DNA from 4 places in the Catellatospora sp. TT07R-123 genome. Region 3 is predicted to be linked to each of the others. Evidence: riboswitches for the same ligand, from Rfam matches in the RefSeq annotation. Region 3 holds a riboswitch; each other region holds the start of a gene.
The links. Region 3 has a riboswitch for cobalamin ahead of Cs7R123_RS06520 (prenyltransferase/squalene oxidase repeat-containing protein). Riboswitches for the same ligand answer to the same signal wherever they lie in the genome.
Positions count from the first base shown of each region.

Region 1: linked by a shared signal. The riboswitch ahead of Cs7R123_RS14210 (ribonucleoside-diphosphate reductase subunit alpha) and the one ahead of Cs7R123_RS06520 (prenyltransferase/squalene oxidase repeat-containing protein) in region 3 are both predicted to bind cobalamin.
Region 2: linked by a shared signal. The riboswitch ahead of Cs7R123_RS39265 (ABC transporter substrate-binding protein) and the one ahead of Cs7R123_RS06520 (prenyltransferase/squalene oxidase repeat-containing protein) in region 3 are both predicted to bind cobalamin.
Region 4: linked by a shared signal. The riboswitch ahead of Cs7R123_RS21760 (acyl-CoA thioesterase) and the one ahead of Cs7R123_RS06520 (prenyltransferase/squalene oxidase repeat-containing protein) in region 3 are both predicted to bind cobalamin.

Region 1 covers NZ_BNEM01000001.1:3,315,088-3,320,653, reverse strand. Annotated here, with positions in the region: gene ftrA (transcriptional regulator FtrA) at 1-76, opposite strand, end outside; gene Cs7R123_RS14215 (rhodanese-like domain-containing protein) at 182-667, shown strand; cobalamin riboswitch at 933-1,120, shown strand; gene Cs7R123_RS14210 (ribonucleoside-diphosphate reductase subunit alpha) at 1,306-3,708, shown strand; gene Cs7R123_RS14205 (ribonucleotide-diphosphate reductase subunit beta) at 3,699-4,718, shown strand; gene Cs7R123_RS14200 (HD domain-containing protein) at 4,720-5,445, opposite strand.
Region 2 covers NZ_BNEM01000002.1:4,352,521-4,358,086, forward strand. Annotated here, with positions in the region: gene Cs7R123_RS39245 (AAA family ATPase) at 1-10, shown strand, start outside; gene Cs7R123_RS39250 (aminotransferase class V-fold PLP-dependent enzyme) at 218-1,552, shown strand; gene Cs7R123_RS39255 (ABC transporter ATP-binding protein) at 1,545-2,312, opposite strand; gene Cs7R123_RS39260 (iron ABC transporter permease) at 2,313-3,338, opposite strand; gene Cs7R123_RS39265 (ABC transporter substrate-binding protein) at 3,448-4,389, opposite strand; cobalamin riboswitch at 4,486-4,635, opposite strand; gene Cs7R123_RS39270 (DUF4229 domain-containing protein) at 4,636-4,920, opposite strand; gene Cs7R123_RS39275 (hypothetical protein) at 4,941-5,354, opposite strand; gene mqnE (aminofutalosine synthase MqnE) at 5,357-5,566, opposite strand, start outside.
Region 3 covers NZ_BNEM01000001.1:1,551,006-1,556,571, forward strand. Annotated here, with positions in the region: gene Cs7R123_RS06505 (ABC transporter ATP-binding protein) at 1-589, opposite strand, end outside; gene Cs7R123_RS06510 (CbiQ family ECF transporter T component) at 586-1,701, opposite strand; gene Cs7R123_RS06515 (hypothetical protein) at 1,694-2,548, opposite strand; gene Cs7R123_RS06520 (prenyltransferase/squalene oxidase repeat-containing protein) at 2,545-3,834, opposite strand; cobalamin riboswitch at 3,936-4,061, opposite strand; cobalamin riboswitch at 4,095-4,246, shown strand; gene Cs7R123_RS06525 (peptidase) at 4,572-5,566, shown strand, end outside.
Region 4 covers NZ_BNEM01000002.1:313,569-319,134, forward strand. Annotated here, with positions in the region: gene tnpB (IS607 family element RNA-guided endonuclease TnpB) at 1-1,325, opposite strand, end outside; gene Cs7R123_RS21750 (carboxylesterase family protein) at 1,435-2,199, shown strand; gene Cs7R123_RS21755 (hypothetical protein) at 2,242-4,122, opposite strand; cobalamin riboswitch at 4,265-4,484, shown strand; gene Cs7R123_RS21760 (acyl-CoA thioesterase) at 4,594-5,115, shown strand; gene Cs7R123_RS21765 (LysE family translocator) at 5,115-5,566, shown strand, end outside.

The DNA.
Region 1 (5,566 bases), 1.8 Mb from region 3:
GGGTCTCCAGCCGGACGGCCACGGGCGGGGCGGAGGGCGCGGCGATGGGCGCGGCGATGGGCGCGGCGAGGGGCATGGCGGGATCTTAGCGAAGGGCGGCGTTGCCGCCACTTCTTCCGCACCGCGTACGCCCGCAGGATGGTCTTGCCCAGCCGGACCACCGACCACCAGGAGAAACGCGATGTCCGCCAGCCTGTCCACGTCGCCCACCGCCGCCGTCCTGTCGACCCCGCCGGCCACCGCGGAGCTGGCTATCGCCCATTTCGCCGCGAAGCTCGCCTTCGAGACCGACGTCTCCGACGTGCACGCCGACCTGGCGGCCGGGGTGCCCGGGATCACGGTGGTCGACACGCGATCGCTGGAGGCGTGGGAGCAGGGTCACATCCCGGGTGCGGTGCACCTGCCGACCGCCCGGATCGCGGCCCGCGCCGCCGAGCTGATCGGCCCTGACCAGGTCGTCGTCACCTACTGCTGGGGACCGGGGTGCAACGGCTCGACCCGCGCCGCGCTCGCCTTCGCCCGCCTGGGCCACCCGGTCAAGGAGATGATCGGCGGCTACGAGTACTGGGTCCGCGAGGGCTTCCCGACGCAGACCCTGCTGGGCGTGCGGCACAACGACGTCGACCCGCTCACCGCCCCGGCCAGCGGTGCCGCCTGCGCCTGCTGACCGGCCGCTCAGGCCGCCCAGCGCGGCTCCCGCGTTCATGTATAGACACCGCCGGTTGCGGTCCATCGACGACACGCCGCGCTTCATCTGGGGTCGCTTTCGCCGCCCACCCACTAGATGTAGTGTGATGGCATCGCTGGTCCACCCCTCCGGCACAGTGACGGGCGCAGTGCGCGATCGTCGCAGGCCGGGTCGGGTGGGGCCATCGCGGCAGCCATCCTCGCGGCGGTCCGGCCATGCCGGGCCTCCGCGAGGCTGCCGTGACAACAGGGAACCCGGTGCGACTCCGGGACTGCCCCGCAGCGGTGAGTGGGAACGAACCCGCCCCGCGAGGACGCGACCTCGTGGAGCAGCACTGGGCCACCCGGCCCGGGAAGCGGCGGATTAGGTCAGCCGGACGAACACGGCCCGCGAAGCCGTGTCGACCGGCCGTGCCCACGAGTCCGAAGACCTGCCAGCGTGCGCGCGCGGACCTGACCCGTGCGCGCCGTACACACCGGGCCGCGCGGGACGGTCCACGGTGGATCGCGCGCGCCCGGAACGGGGTGCCGTCGCGCTCCGGCGTGCCGTCTCTCGCACGATGAGGGGTAGCGCACGCGTTGACCAGCACGATCACGGCCGGAACGCCCGTCGCGGGTATGCAGACCGGCACGACCTGGGACGCCGGACCGGCGGACAGACTCGCACAGCAGCTCGGCGCGGCGGCTGAGGGCCTGCCCGACGTCGACCCCGGCACGGTGCTCGCCCCCGTCGTCGCGGGCGTGTGGCCGGGCGCCACCGAGGCCGACCTGCGGCTGCGTGCCATCGAGACCGCCGCGGCGCTGGTGGTGCGGGAACCGGCGTACAGCAGGCTGGCCGCGCGCCTGCTCGCGGTGCACGTCGCCGAGGAGGCCGCCACCCAGGGCGTACGTGACTTCGCCGACGCGGTGCGCGCCGGGCACGAGGCGGGCCTGCTCGCCGACGACCTCGCCGCGTTCGTGTCGGTCCACTCCGGCGAGCTGGCGGCGCTGATCGACCCGGCCGCCGACGACCGCTTCGAATACTTCGGCCTGCGCACCGTCTACGACCGCTACCTGCTGCGCCACCCGGTCACCCGGCGCGTGCTGGAGACTCCGCAGCACTTCCTGCTGCGCGTGGCGTGCGGCCTGATGGGCGAGGTCGGCACCGCGAGCACCGCCGGGCTGCGCCTGCCCGGCAGCGTCGCCGAGGTCGCCCGGCTGTACGCCATCCTCAGCCGCCTGGCCTACCTGCCCAGCTCGCCCACGCTGTTCAACGCCGGGGCCCGCCGACCCCAGCTGAGCAGCTGCTTCCTGCTCGACTCGCCCCGCGACGAGCTGGAGTCGATCTACGAGCGCTACGCGCAGATCGCCCGGCTGTCCAAGTACGCCGGGGGCATCGGGGTGGCGTGGTCGCGGATCCGGTCCCGGGGCTCGCTGATCCGCGGCACCAACGGCCTGTCCAACGGCATCGTGCCGTGGCTGCGCACGCTGGACGCCAGCGTCGCCGCGGTCAACCAGGGCGGCCGCCGCAAGGGCGCGGCCTGCGTCTACCTGGAGACCTGGCACGCCGACCTCGACGACTTCCTCCAGCTGCGCGACTCCACCGGCGACGAGAGCCGCCGCACCCACAACCTGCACCTGGCCAACTGGGTGCCCGACGAGTTCATGCGCCGGGTCGAGGCGGACGCGAGCTGGTCGCTGTTCGACCCCAAGGACGTGCCGCAGCTGGTCGACCTGTGGGGCGACGAGTTCGACGCCGCCTACCGGGCGGCCGAGGCGGCCGGCCTGGCCGTGCGTACGCTGCCCGCCCGCGACCTGTACGGCCGGATGATGCGCACCCTGGCCCAGACCGGCAACGGCTGGATGACGTTCAAGGACGCCGCCAACCGCACCTGCAACCAGACCGCCGTGCCCGGCAACACCGTGCACCTGTCCAACCTGTGCACCGAGATCCTTGAGGTGACCAGCGACGACGAGACCGCGGTGTGCAACCTCGGCTCGATCAACCTGGCCGCCCACTGCGGCCCGGCCGGGGTCGACTGGGCCGGGCTGCGCGACACGGTCACCGTCGCGGTGCGGGTGCTCGACCGCACCATCGACCTGTCCTACTACCCGACCGGGCAGGCGGCCGGGGCCAACAGCCGCTGGCGGCCGATCGGGCTGGGCGTGATGGGCCTGGCCGACGTCTTCTTCACCCTCGGTCTGGACTTCGACTCGCCCGAGGCGCTGGCCCTGTCCACCCGCATCGCCGAGGAGATCGCGCTCGCGGCGTACGACACCAGCGCCGACCTGGCCGCGTCGCTCGGCGCGCACCCGACCTACGCCGACACCCGCGCCGCGCGCGGGGTGCTGCACCCCGACCACTGGGCCGACGCCGAGCACACCCGCCCGCACGAGTGGGCGGCGCTGCGGGAGAAGATCGCCCGCACCGGGCTGCGCAACTCGCTGCTCATCGCGATCGCGCCGACCGCCACCATCGCCTCGATCGCCGGCTGCGCCGAGTGCATCGAGCCGCCGGTGGCCAACGTGTTCAAGCGCGAGACCCTGTCCGGCGAGTTCCTCCAGGTCAACCGCTACCTGGTGGACGAGCTGAAGGCACGGGGCCTGTGGACCGAGGCGCTGCGTGAGCGCATCCTGTCGGCCGAGGGCTCCATCGCCGAGATCGACCAGATTCCGGCGGAGCTGCGTTCCCGCTTCCGCACCGCGTGGGAGCTGCCGCAGCGCGCCCTGATCGACCTGGCCGCCGCCCGCGCGCCGTACATCGACCAGTCGCAGTCGCTGAACCTGTTCATGGCCGCGCCCCAGATCGGCAAGCTCTCCTCGATGTACGCCTACGCCTGGCGCAAGGGCCTGAAGACCACCTACTACCTGCGCTCCCGCCCGGCGACCTCGATCGCCAAGACCACCACGCGGGCAGCCGCCCCGGCCGCCCCGGCCGGCCCGGCGCCGGTCGCCGTCGCGCCCGCGCAGCCGCTGCGGGCGGCCACGGGGCTGATCGAGTTCAACCTGGAGAACCCGGAGATCTGCGAGGCATGCCAGTGACCGCCGAACCGAAGATGCTGCTGCACCCGGGCCTGGACCTGACCCTGCGGCCGATGCGCTACCCCGACTTCTACGAGCGCTACCGCGCCGCCATCCGCAACACGTGGACCGTCGAGGAGGTCGACCTGTCGGGCGACCTGCCCGACCTGGCGGGGCTGTCCGAGGGGGAGCGGCACCTGGTCAACCGCCTGGTCGCGTTCTTCGCCACCGGGGACACCATCGTCGCCAACAACCTGGTGCTGAACCTGTACCGCCACATCAACGCCCCGGAGGCCCGGCTCTACCTGAGCCGCCAGCTGTTCGAGGAGGCGGTGCACGTCCAGTTCTACCTGACCCTGCTGGACACGTACCTGCCCGACGACGCGGCGCGGGCCGAGGCGTTCGACGCGGTGGAGAACATCCCGTCCATCGCGCGCAAGGCGCGGTTCTGCTTCGACTGGATCGACTCGGTGTTCGACCTGCCGGAGCTGACCACCGCCGACGAGCGGCGCCGGTTCCTGCTCAACCTGATCTGCTTCGCCGCCTGCATCGAGGGCCTGTTCTTCTACGGCGCCTTCGCGTACGTGTACTGGCTGCGCTCGCGCGGCCTGCTCGACGGGCTGGCCGCGGGCACCAACTGGGTGTTCCGCGACGAGTCGATGCACATGGACTTCGCCTTCGCCGTCGTCGACACGGTCCGGGCCGAGGAGCCGGGGCTGTTCGACGAGCAGCTGGGCAAGGCGGTCGTGAAGATGATGGAGGAGGCGGTCGAGGCGGAGCTCGCGTTCGCCGAGGACCTGTGCGGGGCCGGGCTGCCGGGCATGACGCTGGCCGACATGCGGGAGTACCTCCAGTACGTCGCCGACCAGCGGCTGGCCCGGCTGGGGCTGCCCGCCCGGTTCGGCTCGGGCAACCCGTTCCCGTTCATGGCCCTGCAGGACGTGCAGGAGCTGGCCAACTTCTTCGAGCGCCGGGTCACCGCCTACCAGGTGGCCGTCGGCGGCAGCGTGAGCCTGGACGAGGACTTCTAGCTCACTCCCCGAGAATCGCCCGGAAGCGCTGCTCGGCGAGGTCGAACTGACGGAAGATGTGCGTCTTGACCTCGCCGGGCAGCGGCGTGTCCGGGCGGGCCACCAGCTCGCGCAGCAGCGGCACCAGCGGCGAGTACTTCACCGCGGCCCGCATCACCTTCGGGCCGGTGGTGTGCACGATGCCCACGCCGTTGTCGGTGAAGTCGGACACCTTGATCACCCGGGCCCACGGTTCGGCGTCCAGCGCCTCGACGACGTGCTCGCGGTACTGCTCGTCGTGGTCGCGGTCGGGCGTGTAGACCGGGTTGGTGACCGCGTCGACCAGCCGCGCCACCCGGGCGCCGTAGCGCCGCTCGACCTCGGCCAGGGCGACGTCGTGCGGCGCCGGGCCCTCCCGGTCCGGCACGCCGGCCAGCCGCCACGGCTGGTCCTCGACCGCGTCGTGCAGCAGCGCCGCGACCAGCACGTCCCGATCGGTGACGTGGTAGTAGCAGATGATCCGGATCGCCACCCGGAGCACGTGGTTCAGGTACGGCTCGCGCACCCGGCGCTGCCCCTCGTGCAGCCGCGACGTCAGCTCCATCGCGTCCGCCAGCACCGCCTGGTCGTCCTCGGGCAGCCGGTGTATCTCCAGCGCGAACCGGTCCCGCAGGCCCTGCTCGCCGAGCACCTCGGTGATCGCGTGCAATGGCATCGTCAACAGGTATGCCGGTGTCGTCGCCTCCATGCCGGTGTTTATATCCGATCAACGCGACCTCCGCTGTGCCTCCTTTCCGGACCGTGGCCGACGGCTGTGAGCGACGCTTGTGAACGACGGCTGGGGATGACAGCTGGGGATGACGGGGGGA
Region 2 (5,566 bases), on a different contig from region 3:
CCTCCGCTAACCCAACATCGGCGCCCACCCAACATCGGCGCCCGCCCAAGATCGGGCCAACCCAAGATCGGGCAACTTGCCGGGCAATCGGGCGTATCTTGGGCGCTCATTCGCCCGTCTGCCCGGCAAGTTGCCCGATCTTGAAGTGACCCGGGCCGACCGGGATGGGACGGGTGGAGGGTGGTGGTGGGCGGGCGCGCGTGCTGCCATGAAGGGCATGGCGTGGACGGGGGAGACGGCGGTCAGCCGGCGGCTGGTGCTCGGTGCGACGGCGGCGGCGGGCGCAGTGGCGTTGGGCGGGGTCGCGGCCTGCGACGACGACCCTCCGAAGCCGACGGAGCGCGGCGGGGTGCCGCCGCTGGACCCGCAGGACTGGGACGGCGTACGAGCCCACTTCGCGCTCGACCCCGCCGTCGCGCACTTCGACGCGTTCGTCTTCGCCAGCCCGCCCGCCGCAGTCCGCGCCGCGATCGAGAACCACCGCACCCAGCTGGACCGCGACCCGCTGACCTACCTGCACGCCAACGAGGTCGCCCGCGACGCCCAGATCACCCAGGAGGCGGCGCGATATCTCGGCGGCAGCGGCGAGCTGTACCTCACCGACTCGACCACGATGGGCCTCGGCCTGCTCTACGGCGGCCTGGTGCTGCGGCCGGGCGACGAGGTGCTCACCACCGAGCACGACTTCTACTCCACCCACGAGTCGCTGCGGCTGCGCGCCCTGCGCGACGGGGTGAAGGTGCGCCGGGTGCGCCTCTACCAGGATCCGGCTGCGGCAGGCATCGACGAGATCGTCGCCGCCCTGGTCGCCGGAGTCACCCCGAAGACCCGGATCGTGGCGGTGACCTGGGTGCACTCCAGCACCGGCGTACGCCTGCCGATCCGGGAGATCGCCACCGCGCTGGCCGGGCTCAACCGCGACCGCGCCCCGCAGGACCGGGCGCTGCTGTGCGTCGACGGGGTGCACGGGTTCGGCGCCGTCGACGCGGGCCCGGCCGAGCTGGGCTGCGACTTCCTGGTCTCCGGCTGCCACAAGTGGCTGTTCGGGCCGCGCGGCACCGGCATGGTCTGGGGCAGCGAGGCCGCCTGGCAGCGGTTCCAGCCGGTGATCCCGCCGTTCGACAACGCCAGCATCGGCGCCTGGCTCGGGTTCGGGCCGGGTCCGGCGGGAAGGGTGCCGCCGTCGCCGGGCGGCTACCACGCGTTCGAGCACCGCTGGGCGCTGCGCGAGGCGTTCGCGTTCCACAACGCGCTGGGCCGCGACCGGGTCGCGGCGCGCACCGCGCAGCTGGCGGCCGCGCTCAAGGCGGGCCTGGCCGAGCTGCCGGGAGTACGGCTGATCACGCCGCGCTCGCCCCGCGTGTCGGCGGGGCTGGTCTGCTGCGAGCTCGCGGGCACCACCCCTGAGGCGGCGGTACGCGCGCTGCGCACCAGCGGCATCGCGGCCAGCGCGACCCCGTACAACCCGTCCTATCTGCGGCTGGGCACCAGTATCGTGAACAGCCCGGCGGAGGTCGACCGGGCGGTGGCGGCGGTGCGGGCGCTCAGCTGAGCCGCACCGGCACCACGATCGGGCCGTACTCGCCCGCGATGACGCGCACCCTCGCGCGGTAGTGGCGGCCCAGCAACTCCTCGGTGAGCACCTGCGCGGGCGGCCCGTCGGCGGCGACGCGGCCGTCGGCCAGCAGCACCAGGCGGTCGGCGTACTCCCCGGCCACGGACAGGTCGTGCATGGTGGCCAGCACGGTCAGCGCGTGCTCGCGGCGCAGCCGGTCGACCAGTTCCAGCACCTCCTGCTGGTGCCCGATGTCCAGGGCGGAGGTGGGCTCGTCGAGCAGCAGCAGCGGCGCGTCCTGGGCCAGCGCGCGGGCCAGGAACACCCGCTGCCGCTCGCCGCCGGACAGGGTGGCCAGCTCGCGCGCGGCGAACCGGTGCAGGTCGAGCTGGTGCAGCGTCTGCTCCACCTTGGCCAGGTCGCGGGCGGACTCGCGGCCCAGCGTCGGGATGTACGGCGTGCGGCCGAGCAGCACGTAGTCGAGCACCCGCATGCCGGGCGGCACCACGGGCTGCTGCGCGACGGTGGCCACGAGCTGGGCGCGGCGGCGGCGCGGGAGGGCGGCGGTGCTCATACCGTCGATGGTCACCACACCCGCGTGCGCGACCGTGCCGCTCAGCGCGCGCAGCAGGGTGGATTTTCCCGCGCCGTTCGGGCCGATCACGGTGACCCACTCGCCCGCGGCGACGCTGAGGTCCACCCCGTGCAGGATCTCGGTGTCGCCGAGGGTGACCCGCACCCCGTCCAGGACCAGCATCTACAGGCTCACCCGCCGGGTGGTGCGCAGCACCAGCACGAAGAACGGCGCACCGAAGAACGCGGTGACCACGCCGATCGGCAGCTCGCCGGGGGCGATCAGGGTGCGCGCGGCCAGGTCGCACAGCGTCAGGAAGGCGGCGCCGAACAGCAGCGACAGCGGCAGGATCGACCGGTACGAGCCACCGGCCAGCAGCCGCACCACGTGCGGCACGATGATGCCGACGAACCCGATCAGCCCCGACACGGCGACGGCCGCCGCGGTGCCCAGCGACGCCGCGGCCAGCAGGATCAGGCGCGAGCGCTGCGGATGCAGCCCCAGCCCGGCCGCCTCGTCGTCACCGACGCTGAGCACGTCCAGCTCCCGCCGCAGGGCGAGCACGACCACCCCGGTGACCAGGGCGTACGGCAGCAGCAGCCGCACCTCCTGCCAGCCGTCGGTGGCCAGCCGCCCGAGCAGCCAGGAGTAGACCTCGCGGATGGTGTCCACGTTGCGCTGGAGCAGGTACGTCTGGATCGCGGCGAGGAAGCTGGAGACGGCGACCCCGGCCAGGATCAGCGTCGCCGATGACCGGTCCCGGCCCCCGGCCATGCCGAGCAGGTAGGTGACCAGCACGGCCCCGCCCGCGCCGAGGAAGGCGGCGGGGGCGAGCAGGGCGCGGTTGTCGTACGCGATGGCCATGGTGGCGCCGAGTCCGGCCCCCGCCGCGACGCCGAGCAGGTACGGGTCGGCCAGCGGGTTGCGGAAGACGCCCTGGTAGCAGCCGCCGGCCAGGGCCAGCATCGCCCCGACGAGCAGCCCGAGCACCGCGCGCGGCAGCCGCAGCTCGGTGATGATCGCGATCTCACGCGGGTTGAGCCCGGAGTTCAGCCGTACCCCCGGGATGAGGTTGAGCAGCTCGATCGCGACCGACCCGGGCGGCAGCGACACCGGCCCGAACGCCACCCCCGCCACCAGCGCGACGACCACGGCGCCGACCCCCGCCGCCAGCCACCCCGCCCGCAACCCCGCAGTCCGCACACTCACCTCGAAATCAGTCTGTCGTCGATCATGAACTTATGGCCGGGACGCGCCGTCGAGCCGTGCCATAAGTTCATGATCGACGCGGAGAAAGGGGCCGGGGCCCGGGGCCGGCCTAGGCGGCGGGGATGGTGGCGGTGGCGGTGGTGATGGCGCGGATGAGGTCGACGATGCGGGGGCCCCAGCGGGAGGCGATGTCGTCGTCGAGGGCCACCACCTGGTTCTTGGTGACGGCGGTGATGGTGGACCAGCCGGCGCGGGCCTTGACGGTGTCGGCGTTCTGGGTGCAGCACTTGGTGTCGGCGAGGAAGATCAGGTCGGGGTTCGACTTGACCAGGGATTCCGCCGTGAGCTGGGGGTAGCCGGTGCCCTTGGTGTCGGCGGCGTCGGCGACGTTGGTGAGGCCGGCCAGCGTGAACAGGGAGCCGATGAACGTCTTCGAGGTCACCGAGTACAGCGTCGGGTCGAGCTCGTAGTAGTAGGTCAGCGGCTTGCTGCGCTGCGGCAGGTCCTTGACCAGCTTCGCGATGTCGTCCTTCATCTGCTGCGCCACGGCGGCGGCCTGGTCGGCGTGGCCGGTCAGCTTGCCCAGGTCCTTGAGCTGGGCGTACGAGTCCTCCAGCGTCACCGCGGCCGGGGCCAGGAACACCGGGATCTTCAGCGCGGTCAGCTGGGCCACCACGTTGTTGGCGTCGCCGCTGAGCACGACCAGGTCGGGGCTCTTGGCCGCGATCGCCTCGGCGTTGGGCTGGAAGCCCGACAGGTCGGTCTTCGGCACCCCGGCCGGGAAGTTCGACTGGTCGTCGACGGCGGTGACCTGGCCGCCCGCGCCGACGGCGTACAGCATCTCGGTCGCGGTCGGCGACAGCGAGACGATCTTCACCGGCTGGGCGGGCAGGGTGACCGAACCGACCGTCACCGGGTATGCGGCGGCGGCGCTGGACGGGCTGGGAGTGGCGGCCGGGTCCTCGGTGGTGGCGCAGGCGGCCAGCGCGGCGACGAGGCCGGCGGCGGCGAGCGCGCCGAGGGCGCGGCGGCGGAAACGGTGCTGGAACACGGGTGATCCTCCTGTCGGTCGAGGTAGGTCTTCGCCGACAGGGCTGGGATCGAGAAAAGGGGCGCCCGGTCTGCGAGACGCCCTTCCTCGAGAGCGTTGTTCGCGACCGTCGCAGGCGACCTGGCTTGCCCACCCCTGGCGGGGCGGGATCACAGTTGCGGGACAGCGCCGGGTTCGCACCGGCTTCGCTGCGGAGCGGTCAGCGACACGCTAGTACATGCCGCTGCCCGCACCGCAAACGTGCAGTCACGAGTGTGACTTCTCCGGCTCCGCCTCGGCGGGGACGTCGTCGCCCGCGAGCGCCGCGCGGAGGTGCTCCTTCTGCTCCCGGCGGCGGTCCACCGCGCCCTCGACCTGGGCGGACACGTCGTCGCGCAGGTTGCGCAGCAGGAACCAGCCCGCGGCCGCCGACACCACGATGGCGATCATCAGCTTGACGGGCAGGCTTATGACGGGGACGAACCACAGGGCCGCGAAGACGGCCAGGAACAGGCCGAGCCTGGCCAGGGTGTACTTGACAGCAGCACTCACCCGACCAGGGTATCGGCAAGTCAGCGATTCACGAACGCAAGGCCCGTGTGCCACACCACGGCGTAGACCACGGTCGCGACCAGCGCGCCGAGGGCACCGGAGACCAGCGCGGGCAGCCCGGCCGCGAAGCCCGTCGCGAGCACGCCCAGGCCGACCCCGACCACGGCCGCCAGCAGCGCGGTGGGCAGCCGGGCGGACCAGTCGCGGGCCGCCCGGAACTGCTCGACGAAGATCATCGCCGGGAAGACCGCGGCCAGCCAGCCGTTGAGCGAGCCGAAGCGGCCCAGCCCGAGCAGGGCGAAGACCCCGTCGAAGACGGCCATGGCCGCCACCGACAGCAGCACGCCGACCACCGTGTACGCGAGCAGATCGGTCAACGCGACGATCTTGCCCGACTCGTCCCGCTGGGGACCGCGGACCGCGGACTCGGCCACGCTCAGGCCCAGACCTGCTGCGGTTCGGCGCGGCGCTCGGCCAGGCTCTGCGGCCGGCCGTACTCGCGCACGACCTGGTAGCGGGTGTCCCGCTCGACCGGCTGGAAGCCGGCGTCCCAGATCAGGTGCAGCAGGTCGTCGCGGTGCATGGTGTTCGGCGTGCCGTACGAGTCGGCGTCGTGCGTGATCTTGTATTCGACCACCGAGCCGTC
Region 3 (5,566 bases):
GCACCACGGTGATGCCGAGATCGTGCACGAGCCGGGTGATCGCGGCGAGGACATCCTCGGCACCGGTCGGGTCCAGCGCCGACGTCGGCTCGTCGAGCACCAGCACCCGCGGGTGGGCGGTGAGCGCGGCGGCGATGGCGACCCGCTGCTGCTGGCCGCCCGACAGCTGGTGCAGGCCGCGGTGGCGCAGCTCGGCCAGCCCGAGCAGATCGAGCGCCTCCTCCACCCGGGCGCGCATCACCCTCGGGTCCAGGGCCAGCTGCTCCATGCCGTACGCCAGCTCCTCCTCGACGGTGTCGGTGACGAATCCGGCGACCGGATCCTGTCCGACGACGCCGACGAGGTCGGCCAGCTCGCGCGGCGGGTGGTGGGCGGTGTCGCGCCCGGCGACGGTGACCCGGCCGGTGAGCGTGCCGCCGGTGAAGTGCGGCACCAGGCCGTTGACCGCCCCGAGCAGCGTCGACTTGCCGGTGCCGGTGTGCCCGACGACCAGGACCAGCTCGCCCTCGTCCAGGTGCAGGTCGACGTCGCGCAGCACGGGCACGGCGGCCCCGTCGTACGTGACGGACACGCGGTCGAATCGGATCATGCGACGGCTCCGGCGGGGACGGGACGGTGGCGCGGCGGTGGCGGTGGCGCGGCCAGCGCGGCCGCGGCGGCGAGCAGGATCGCGGCGGCGGGCAGCGCGGGCAGGGTCGGCCAGTGCAGCAGGTCCGTGCCGGCGGCCGGGTCGTAGCCGGTGCCCGCCGCGAGCACGAACGCGGCGGACAGGCCGCCGACCGCGACCGTCCATTCCGGCCACTGCCACGGATCGGGGCGGTAGCGGGTGCGCGAGACCCGGCGCCCGCCGAGGATCAGCCCGCCGGTGCACAGCACCGCCCCGGCGGCGAACCCGGCCGTGCCGACGGCGCCGGGGACGGTCGGGTCGAGCAGGCCGTACGCGCCGACGCACAGGCCGGTCATCCCGGTGAGCATGAGCGCGCCCGTGACCAGCCGCGACGTACGGGTGGCCGAACCGGTGCGGCCGTAGCCGCGCGAGTCCATCGCGGCGGCCAGCCGCAGCGACCGGTCGAGGGCGTCGTGCAGCACCGGCAGCGCGATCGCGCGCAGCGCCCGCAGGCCGCGGGTGCGCCCGGCGCGCAGGCGGCGGGCGCGGGCCACCCGCTGCACGCTCTCGACCAGCTGCGGGGCCACCGTCAGCGCGACGGTGACCGCGACGCCGAGCTCGTACAGGGCACCGGGCAGCACCCGCAGCGCCCGTTTCGGGTTGGCCAGCGTGTTCGCGGCGCCGATGCAGCACAGCAGGCAGGCCAGCCGCATGCCGTCCAGCGCGGCCGACAGCACGGCCTCGGCGGAGACGGGGCCGCCGAGCTGGATGCCCGCGTACCAGTCGGGGGTGGGCACCTGCGGCAGGGTGAGCAGGATGTGGTCGCCGGGGCCGGTGCCGGAGGCGAACACGGCCCGGAACAGCACCCGGATCGCGATCACGGTCAGCGCCAGCAGCAGGTAGTAGCCGAAGGCGCGGGCCCAGGGCGCGTCGCCCCGGCGCAGCGTCACCGCCAGCCCGAGCACCGCGAAGATCAGCGCCAGCAGCAGCGGGTTGCCGGTGCGGCTGGCCGCGGTGGCCAGGGCCAGCGCCCACAGCCACCACGCGACCGGGTGCAGCGCCCGGGGCAGCCGCGCGGCGGCCAGGCTAGTCATCGGCGGCGGCGCGCCTGCGGCGTACCGCGACGACCGCACCCGTGCCGAGCAGCAGCACGATCGCGGCGGTGACCAGCAGCGGCACCGCCGTGCCCGGGTCCTGCGGCGCGGCGGCCCCGGTGGGCGCCGCGTCGACGATCGGCGGGACGTCCTCGGTCGGTGCCGCGGTCTCGCTCACCGAGGCGCTCGGCATCGCGGCCGGGGCCGAGGGTCCGGCCGAAGTGGACGCTGCGGCGGCCGAGGCGGACGGTCGCGCGGTGGACGCCGAGGGCCGGGCCGTGGTCGGGCGCGGTTTCGGGGTGGGCGAGCCGATGGGGCTGGTGTTGCGGGCGCGCACGCTGTCCGGGCTGAACCTCGGCCTGCCCTGGCTGCCGTCCGTGGCCGTGGCGCCGAACGTCCACAGGTCGACGCTGCCGGGTTTCGGGTGGTAGCCCATCGCGCCGAGCTGCGAGTACGACCACGAGTCCTGCCCCGGATCGGCGTGCCAGTACGACCAGTACGCCGTAGCCGGGGGTGTCAGCACGCACTTCTCGGTCGCCGAGGTCGGATACTGCGTGCCGCCCTGGTAACCGGAGTAGCCGATGCGGCACACGAACGCCGGGCCGTCGTGCTGGGTCCCGGCGGTCTTCCAGCCGCCCTGGTTGAGCAGCTGGTATCCGGTCGTCGGGGTGGTGCCGCAGGCACGCAGCAGCGGCCCGCCCCAGTGGCTGAAGTCCACCGCCAGGATCACCCCGGAACTGGTGGTGCACTTCCCGACCGGCTGCGGCGCGGCCGCGGCGGGCGCGCCGGGCGCGAGCATCACCGCCGCGAGCAGCACCAGCGCCGCGACCGAGCCGCGCCGGTTCACCGGCCGCCGCCCTCGGTCCGGCGCCGCAGGCCGATGAGCAGCGCCATCCCGGCCACGATCAGCACCAGCGCGACCGCGACGATCGCCGTCAGCGGCAGGCCGGTGACCGGCAGCCCTCCCCCGGCACCGGTCGGCGACGCCGACGGCGAGCCGCCGGTCCGCGACGGGGTCGGCGAGCCCGCGGACGGCGACGGCGAGCTGCCGGCACGCGACGGCGACGGCGACGCGGCGGACGGCGAGGGCGAGGCGGCGGGCGTGTGGACGTCGCGCAGCAGCGTGCCGAACGAGATCCCGGTCGCGCCGCTGACCGCCTGCGTCGAGGAGCGCAGGTCCGAGCCGTCGGTGCCCAGTGCGACGTCGAATCCGCCGTCGCTGTTCTGCTGCTGGGCCAGGAAGGCGCGTGCCTTGCCGAGCTGCGCGGCGTACGTGTCGGCGCGCAGCGACAGGCCCTGCACCGCCAGCGCGGTGGAGTTGGTCGAGTCACCGGCCGCGCCCGGGAAGCCGCCGTGCGCCTTCTGCTGCCCGGCGATCCAGGCCAGGGCCGCGTCCACCGCCGAGTCGTGGCCGCCCGCCAGGACCAGGGCCATCGCGGCCATCGCGGTGCTGTCGACGTCGCGGTCCTGGTCGGTCGCCGGGATCAGGCTCGGGAACGATCCGTCGGCGCGCTGGAGGCCGAGCAGGAACGTGACCGGGCTCGCCGCGTCGGCGGCCCGCCCGGCGCGCAACTGCGCGACCACGCCGAGGACCTGCCCGAACGTCGAGGTGGCCCAGGCGTAGTTGCCGGGTCCGGCGCAGCCGGCGGCCTCGTCGGTCTTCGCGCAGGTCACGTCCTTGAGGGCGGCGATCAGGTCGTGACCGCCGAAGGCGCCCGGGTCGTACCCGGTGACCTGCGCCAGCACGGCGACCTTGCCGATGGCGCCGCCGGAGGCGAACTCGGTGCCGATGCCGAGCCAGGCGTCGACGGTGAACCCGCCGTCGCCGACGACCCCGCCGGTGCGGATGAACTCGGTGACCGCGCGCAGCCGCGCGTCGTCGGACCCGGTCGCGGCCAGCGCGAACGCCCCGTCGATGCTCAGGCCGAAGTCGGGGAACCCGGGAAACGACTCGTAGTAGCGGCCGTCCTGGAGATTGGCCGGGGCGACCAGGTATGCCACACCTTTGGCCAGGTCGGGGCCGGACTCCGCCGGGGCCTGCGCGAGCGGGCGGGCGGCGGCGGGGGCCGCGACGGCGAACGCGGCGACGGCGGCGAGCAGGGCGGCGGCCGCGCGGCGGCGGATGACGGGCATGAGGGCTCCCGGGGGTGAGCGGCGCTGGCGCGGACACCGACCGCCCGCGGAAACGCTGCCCCGGGTGCTCAGGCTCCGCGCCGTGGACCACGACGACGCTGGTGGTTTGCTGCGTTCCAGCCAGGTAATCCGACTCGTCCAAAAAGGACCTACGGCTGCGGGCCAGTGCCGGGATTCGACCGGCTTCCCCTGAGGTGCTGGAACGCAGCCATCCGACCACATGTGGTCTGCAAGCGTCAACGCGGGGGCGGTGTCACGTACGCAACTCGCGCGAAACCGGGGGCATGGCTTAGCGTGAGGTCGTCATCGCGTAGGGGAACCCGGTGTGAGCCCGGGGCTGACGCGCAACGGTATGGACGCGACCACCATCACGTCCGGAGCCCGAACACCTGCCGGTGACGCTCCACCCTGCGGATACCGTCCACGCGTCTTGGGCCCGGCCGCCTCGCTCCAGGTCTGGCGAAGACCGGGCGAGGCACGCCGCTCCCATGGCGCCCAGAAGGAGTGCCATGTCCCCCTTTCACGTCCCGGCCGCCGCGTGCGCCGGGCCGGCGCGGGCCTCGCGATCGCCCTCGCCCTCCTGGCCCGGTGCCAGGCTTGTACCGCCGGCCGCCACGGGCCGCCGGCAGCGATACGAAGGCAATCAGCCGGCCCCGGCCGGCGGCATGACCCACGGCGCCTGACTCCACTTTCGACACTGGCCCCGGCATGCCGCCGCGGGCCGGAAAGGCACACCCATGATCCGCACCATCGTGCGGCGGCTAGCCGTGCTCACCGCCGCCACCGCCGCTCTCGCCCTGGTCGCCACCGCTCCGGCCGCCGCCGCCCCGACCCTGAACCGGGCCGACGCGGCGGCGGGCTGGCTGGCCCGCCAGCTCGTCGACGGCGAGCGCTTCGAGGTCGTGTTCGACGGCGTCGCCTACGCCGACCAGGGCCTGACCATCGACGCGGTGTTCGCGTTCGCCGCCTCGAAGACCGGCGGCAGCTACCGCGACGCCGCCCTGTCGTGGCTGGCCGAGCCGGGCACGCTCACCGGGTACATCGGCGACGGCACCGAGGCGTACGCCGGGGCCACCGCCAAGCTCGCGCTGGCCGCCGAGGTCACCGGCGCCGATCCGGCCGCGTTCGGCGGCGTCGACCTGGTCACGCGGCTGCGCGGCCTCCAGGCGACCTCGGGCCGGTTCAGCGACCGGTCTGCCTGGGGCGACTTCAGCAACTCGTTCACCCAGTCACTGGCCGTCATCGCGCTGGACCGCACGGCCGCGGGCGCACCCGCCTCGGCGGTGTCGTACCTGGCCGGGACCGCCTGCGCCGACGGCAGCTTCCCGCTCTACCTGGAGCAGCCGGTCTGCACCGGCGACGTCGACGCGACCGCGCTGGCGGTGCAGGCGCTGCGGGCCGCGGGCGACCACGTCCACGCGTACGGCGGCCTGACCTGGCTGGTCGCCCAGCAGCAGGCCGACGGCGGTTTCGCCTCGGCCGGGGTCGCCAACGCCAACAGCACCGGTCTGGCCGCCCAGGCGCTGCAGTCCAGCGGCCGCCTGCTGGCGGCGGCCAAGGCCCGCACGTTCCTGCGCGGGCTCCAGGTCGGCTGCGCCGGTGCGGCCGCCGACCGGGGCGCGATCGCGTACACGGCCGGGGCCTTCGACCCGGCGACCGCCCCGCGCGCGACCGCGCAGGCCGTGCTCGGCCTGACCGGCCGCGGCTACGCCGACCTCGACGCGGCGGGTTC
Region 4 (5,566 bases), on a different contig from region 3:
CCAGGTTGATGGTGCGGGGTGGTCGTTTCACAGCCACCTGCCACCCTGAGGGTGGTCTTACGGTCGGCTCCACGGCCGTTTTGCGTCTGCCGGCCACTCCGGTCGACGTACTGCTGAAGGTTGATCGCTGCGTTGAGATCGCGGTCCGCGATCAGGCCGCAGTCCTCGCATCGGTAGGTCCGTTCCCGCAGCGGCAGCTTGGGTTTCACCGCGCCGCAGGACGAACAGGTCTTCGAGGAGGCGAACCAGCGGTCGGCCACGACCACCCGCCCCCCGTTCCAGGCCGCCTTATATTGCAGTTGTCGGCGTAGGGTGGCCCAGCCGGCGTCGGCGATGTGCCGGGCCAAGCTTCGGTTGGTCATCATCCCTGCGATGTTGAGGTCTTCGACGACCACGGTGCCGTAGGTCGCGGCCAGGGTGGTGGTGAGTTTGTGCAGGCCGTCGGTGCGCAGGTTCGCGACCCGTGCGTGCACGCGGGCCAGGCGGGTCTTTGCCTGCCGCCAGCGGCGGGACGGTTGCTGGCCGGTGCGCCGGTCGGGGCCCTGCCTGCGGGACAGGGTCCGGGCCGCGCTACGCAGCCGCCCGGACGCGTTCGCCAGATGATGGGGGTTGGGCACTATTTGCCCGGTCGACAGCACCGCTAGGTTGGCGATGCCGACGTCGACGCCGACGGTGCGTTGCGGATGTGAGGGGGTCCGGGTGGTGCGGGTGACTTCGACGGTGAACGACACGTGCCAGCGCCCGCTGGTGTGCCGGACGGTGGCCGTCAGGATCCGGGCGGTGCCCGCGTGCAGGCGCCGGGCCAGTTTCCGGGTCGACTCAAGGGTGCGGATCCGGCCGAGTCTTGGCAGGGTGACGTGGTGGCGGGTGTCCTCCACCCGGATCGTGCCGGTCGTGAACCGCACCGACGCCACCACCCGCCGACGCGACCGAAAACGCGGAAACCCCACCCGCGGCCCGGCCCGGCGGCCCGACCGCGACGCCGACCAGTTACCCAACGCACGAGCCAGACCATCCAAGCCCGTGCTGTAGGCCTCTTTCGAGCACTGCGCCCACCACGGGGCGACCTGCGGTTTGGCCGTGTTCCAGGCGCGGCGCAGGGCGGGCAAAGTCCAGCCCAGCGCAGGGGTCAGCTGCTGGTCGGCCAGGCCGTAGGAGCGTTCGGCGGCGCGTTGGCCGAGGTTGGCACGCACCGCGGCCAGGGCCCAGTTGAACGCGAACCGGCCTGCACCGGCATGCCGGTGCAGGTCTCGGTCCTGGGCCGGGGTCGGGTCCAGGGCGAAACGATACGCCTGCACCACCACCCCACCAGCCACATCGGACATACAGCAGAGGCTAGACACCCGGTATGACAACACCCGCCACCATCCCTCGCCCCGAGGACACCGATGCACACTCAAGCATGCCAAAGCTCACCTAACCGGCAACAGTTCGATGCCCTTCGCTGGTAATGCGGTCTCCGCCGGTATCTCCCAGTGGCGGAAGCGCTGGGGGCTCATCGCCCACCGGCCGATCGTTTTCGCGCTCGTGGTCGACGGCGACGTCCTGCCGGCCAAGCCCTGGCAGGCCTCGGCCGACGGTGCCGCCTGCCACGTCGAGCTGATCGTGGGGCACACCCGGGACGAGCACCGGCTGTTCAGCCTGATCGACGGTGTGCTCGGACAGGTCACGCCCGAGCAGGCCGAGGCCGTGCTGCGGCTGCTCGCCCCCGGCCCCGACGGCGCCCGCCGATACCGGCGGGCCTTCCCCGACGCCACCGACGAGGCACTGTACGAGCTGGTCCACGGCGACTGGCTGTTCCGCATGCCGAGCCTCCACCTCGCCGACACGCAGCTCGCCGGTGGCGGCCGAGTCCACCTCTACGAGCTGACCTGGTCCGCGCCGGGGCTCGGTGGCGGCCTCGGCGCCTGCCACGGCCTGGACGTGCCGCTCGCCTTCGGGAACCTGAGCGGCGGGCAGTCGACCACGCTGATCGGCGATCCGCCCGCCCCGGCCGCGTACGAGCTGTCCGCGCAGATCCGGGAGGCGTGGACGGCGTTCGCCGCGCACGGCGACCCCGGCTGGGCTTCGTACGACGTCGAGCGCCGCCGTACGAAGCTGTTCGACTCGCCGTCCACCGTCGACGCCTACCCGGAAGAGGCCTCGCGGCTGCTGTGGCAGGACTTCAGGTTCGCAGCGCTGCCGCTGCATGCGCGATAGCACGCAGCGGCAGTACCACCCGGGTGCGCTGCATCCGCCGGGTCAGGGCCGGACCGCGAACACCTCGGTCGGGTGCAGCATCGGCTGGGCGATCAGCAGGCTCCCGTCCGGGTTGACCGCCATGGTCCAGATCCCGGCCGGCAGCGGCATCGGCCAGTTGCTCGTGCCGAGCCGGCCGCGCCAGATCGGGATGCGGCGGGCATGCGCGCACGTGGCATCGGGGCAGACGAGCAGGGTGGCCTGGATCTCGTCGGACGGCGTGCCGACCTGAAGCCAGAGACCGTCGTGCGGGCGCGGTCCGACGACGATCGCGTAGACGCCGCCTTGCGGCCGCGCGACCGTCGCGACGGGAACATCCACACCGCACGTGCTCCGCAGGCAGCCGAGCATGGCATCGAACTGGAGCGCGGCGAGCTCCTCGACGTCACCGGGCGCGAGCTCGGCGACGCCGGCGTGCCCGCAGTCCGCGGTGTCGCACCTGGCGACCCACATGGTGGCGAGGGGAACGGCCGACGCCGTTTCGAACCACGTTCCGACAGTCGGCGACGTGCTCCGGCCCTCGCCGCTGACCGGCCGGAACGCCACGATCGGGCGCTGCGCGTGGTCCAGCCCCACGGCGATCATCTGCTGCCGCCAGCCGTCGGCGGGTTTCATGCTGGCGGACACCACCCCGAGCTTCGTCGTACGCGCGTCGGCGCACAGGACGTCGCGGCAGTGGATCAGACCGAGCTCGACCTGGGTGGCCTCCTCGCGCGAACCGAGGGGTGTCGCGGTCGCGATCAGGAGCTCTCCGTCCACCGACAGCGCGACCGCCTCGGCCGCCGAATGCGAGAGCGTCTCGTACATGCCCGTCGTATGCCGGCAGTGGCGCTGCGCGTCGCAGTACGCGAGCACGTCCCGGCCCAGCGCGAACACCGATCCGTCCGGGGCGACTGCGGCCGAGCCGGACGGGTGGTACATCAGGATCCCCAGAGCGGTGTTCGTGAAGCTGCTGCACAGCTCGTCGAGGCAGTCCTGGATGCCGCCCTGCCCGATGAGCATGGGATGGCGGCCGGCGGGCCAGGCCATCGCGATCCGTGCGGTGAGGTCCGGGCCCGTGAGCGTCGAGACCTCCGGCAACCGGTGCGCCCGGACCGAACCCGCCGCGAGCAGCGTGGACAGTGCGAGTAGGCCGCCTGCGGCGGTCACCAGGCGCCGCGACGCGGTGGCCCAGCCCGGCGCGGCAGCGTCAGCGGCGTCGGGCGCGGGCAGGCGGTTGCGGTAAGCCGCGTGCAGCGCCCCTGCCTGTATGGCGGCGACGCCGACGAAGGCGAGGTCTGTCGCGAGCCAGTGCAGGGTCCCGAGCCCGAAGGTCGACGGCCGGGTCGCCTCGGCTGCCCACGCCGCCGCGAACGCGGGTGCGACCACGCCGAACGCCACCATCGCAGCCGTTGGCAGGGCACGTCCGCGGACCAGCCGGGAGGCGCCGGAGAACGCGGACAGACCGCGGTCGTCGGTCGTGACGGCGACGACACCGGCGACCGACAGGCGGGCGACGACGGGGATGAGCACGACGAGCACGATCGCGGCGACCACTCCGACGGCGACGGCACCGCCGGGAATCGCCGTGCCGAGGGCGAGGAAGCCCGCGGCGAACGACAGCACACTGCCCACCAGGGCTGTCACCGCCACCGGCAGTGCCCGCCAGGCCTGTCGCAGCGGATCGGGGCGGCATCCCAGGACGGCGACCGCGGCCAGGACGGCCCAGGTCCACCAGACGGCGGTGAGGCAGGTCAGGATCGCGTCGTCCCCGCCGAACACCAGGGTCGCGTTCACCACCCGCAGCTGGTCGTCGGCCGCGAGGTGCCAGACCGTCCGCACCACGAACAGCGGCACCAGCCACAGCGCGAGCAGGGTGTACAGACGGGGGCCGGAAGGGCGCATCGGCACAAGGTAGCGAAGGCGGTCCAGGATCGCCGGCCCGTCAGGCGCCGGGTGGCGGCGGGCGGCCTTCCTGGCACGGCCGGGGAGCTCTGCGTGAGCGATGCCACCGCGCCGGGGCTGGGGTTCGTCCTCAGCTGGTGGCTATGCTCGGGCCGGCGCTGGTTCACCTGCCGGGATACGTGCGGCAGGTGTCGTAAGAGGGAACCCGGTGGGAATCCGGGGCTGCCCCGCAGCGGTGAGCGGGAACGACCGCCGTCAACAGAGCACTGGGCTGCGGCCTGGGAAGCGACGGCCAGTAGGTGACCGGAGACATCCGGTCGGGTCCGCGAGTCCGAAGACCTGCCCGCGCCGCGCACACGCCGTGTGCGCTGCCGCCGGCCTCGCGGGTGGGTCAGGAGCGGGGTGGTGTGCTGCCCTGCGCCCGGACATCAGTGTGGTCGAGCGGTGTGCTTTCGAGGGAAGGACGCACGAGTGCCGACCACCGCATCATCGCCGACGCTTGCCGGGCGATCCCCGGCCGTCTCCGAGCTGACCCTGTCGCAGATCATGGACCAGCATCACACCAACCTGATGGGTACCGTCCACGGCGGACGGATTCTCAACCTCGTCGACTCCGTGGCGGGAGTCGTGGCCGCCCGCCACTCCGACGGACCGGCGGTCACCGCCGCCATCGACGAGACCGCGTTCCTGGAGGCCGTACGCGTCGGCGACGTCGTCCACGTCCATGCCCGGATCACCTGGGCCGGACGCTCCTCGATGGAAGTCGCCGTCACCGTCACCGCCGACCGCTGGGACCGGTCCGTGCCAGCGACCCCGGTGGCCACCGCCCACCTGGTCATGGTCGCCGTCGACGAACTCGGCCAGCCGCGGCCGGTCCCGCCGCTGATACCCCAGACCACCGAGGACCAGCGCCGGTACGAACTCGCGCAGATCCGCCGGGAACATCGGCTGGCCCTGCGACGGGCGCTGGGCGCGCACCCGGGCGGGCTGTGATGGGACACCTGCCCCTGCACGTCATTGCCGGCTACCTGGCGGCGATCAGCCTGCTGATGCTCACTCCCGGCCCTGACATGATGTTCGTCATCGCCAACGGCGCCCGCTACGGCTCGCGTGCCGGCATCGCCGCGGCCTGCGGGGTCGCCGCAGGTGAGGCCGTCCACGTCGCGGCGGTCGTGGCAGGTCTGGCCGGGCTGATCGCGGACTCGCCGGTCGTGTTCGGCGCCATCCGCTACCTCGGCGCCGCGTACCTGATCGCGCTCGGTCTGCACGCGCTGCTGCGTACCCACGGCACCGGCGGCGGCCCGCAGCTGAAACGACCCGGACTGCCCGCCGCGTTCGGCCGCGGCATGGTCACCAACCTGCTGAACCCGAAGATGATCCTGTTCAGCCTCGCATTCCTGCCCCAGTTCGCCGACCCGGGCCGGGGGCACCTCACCACCCAGCT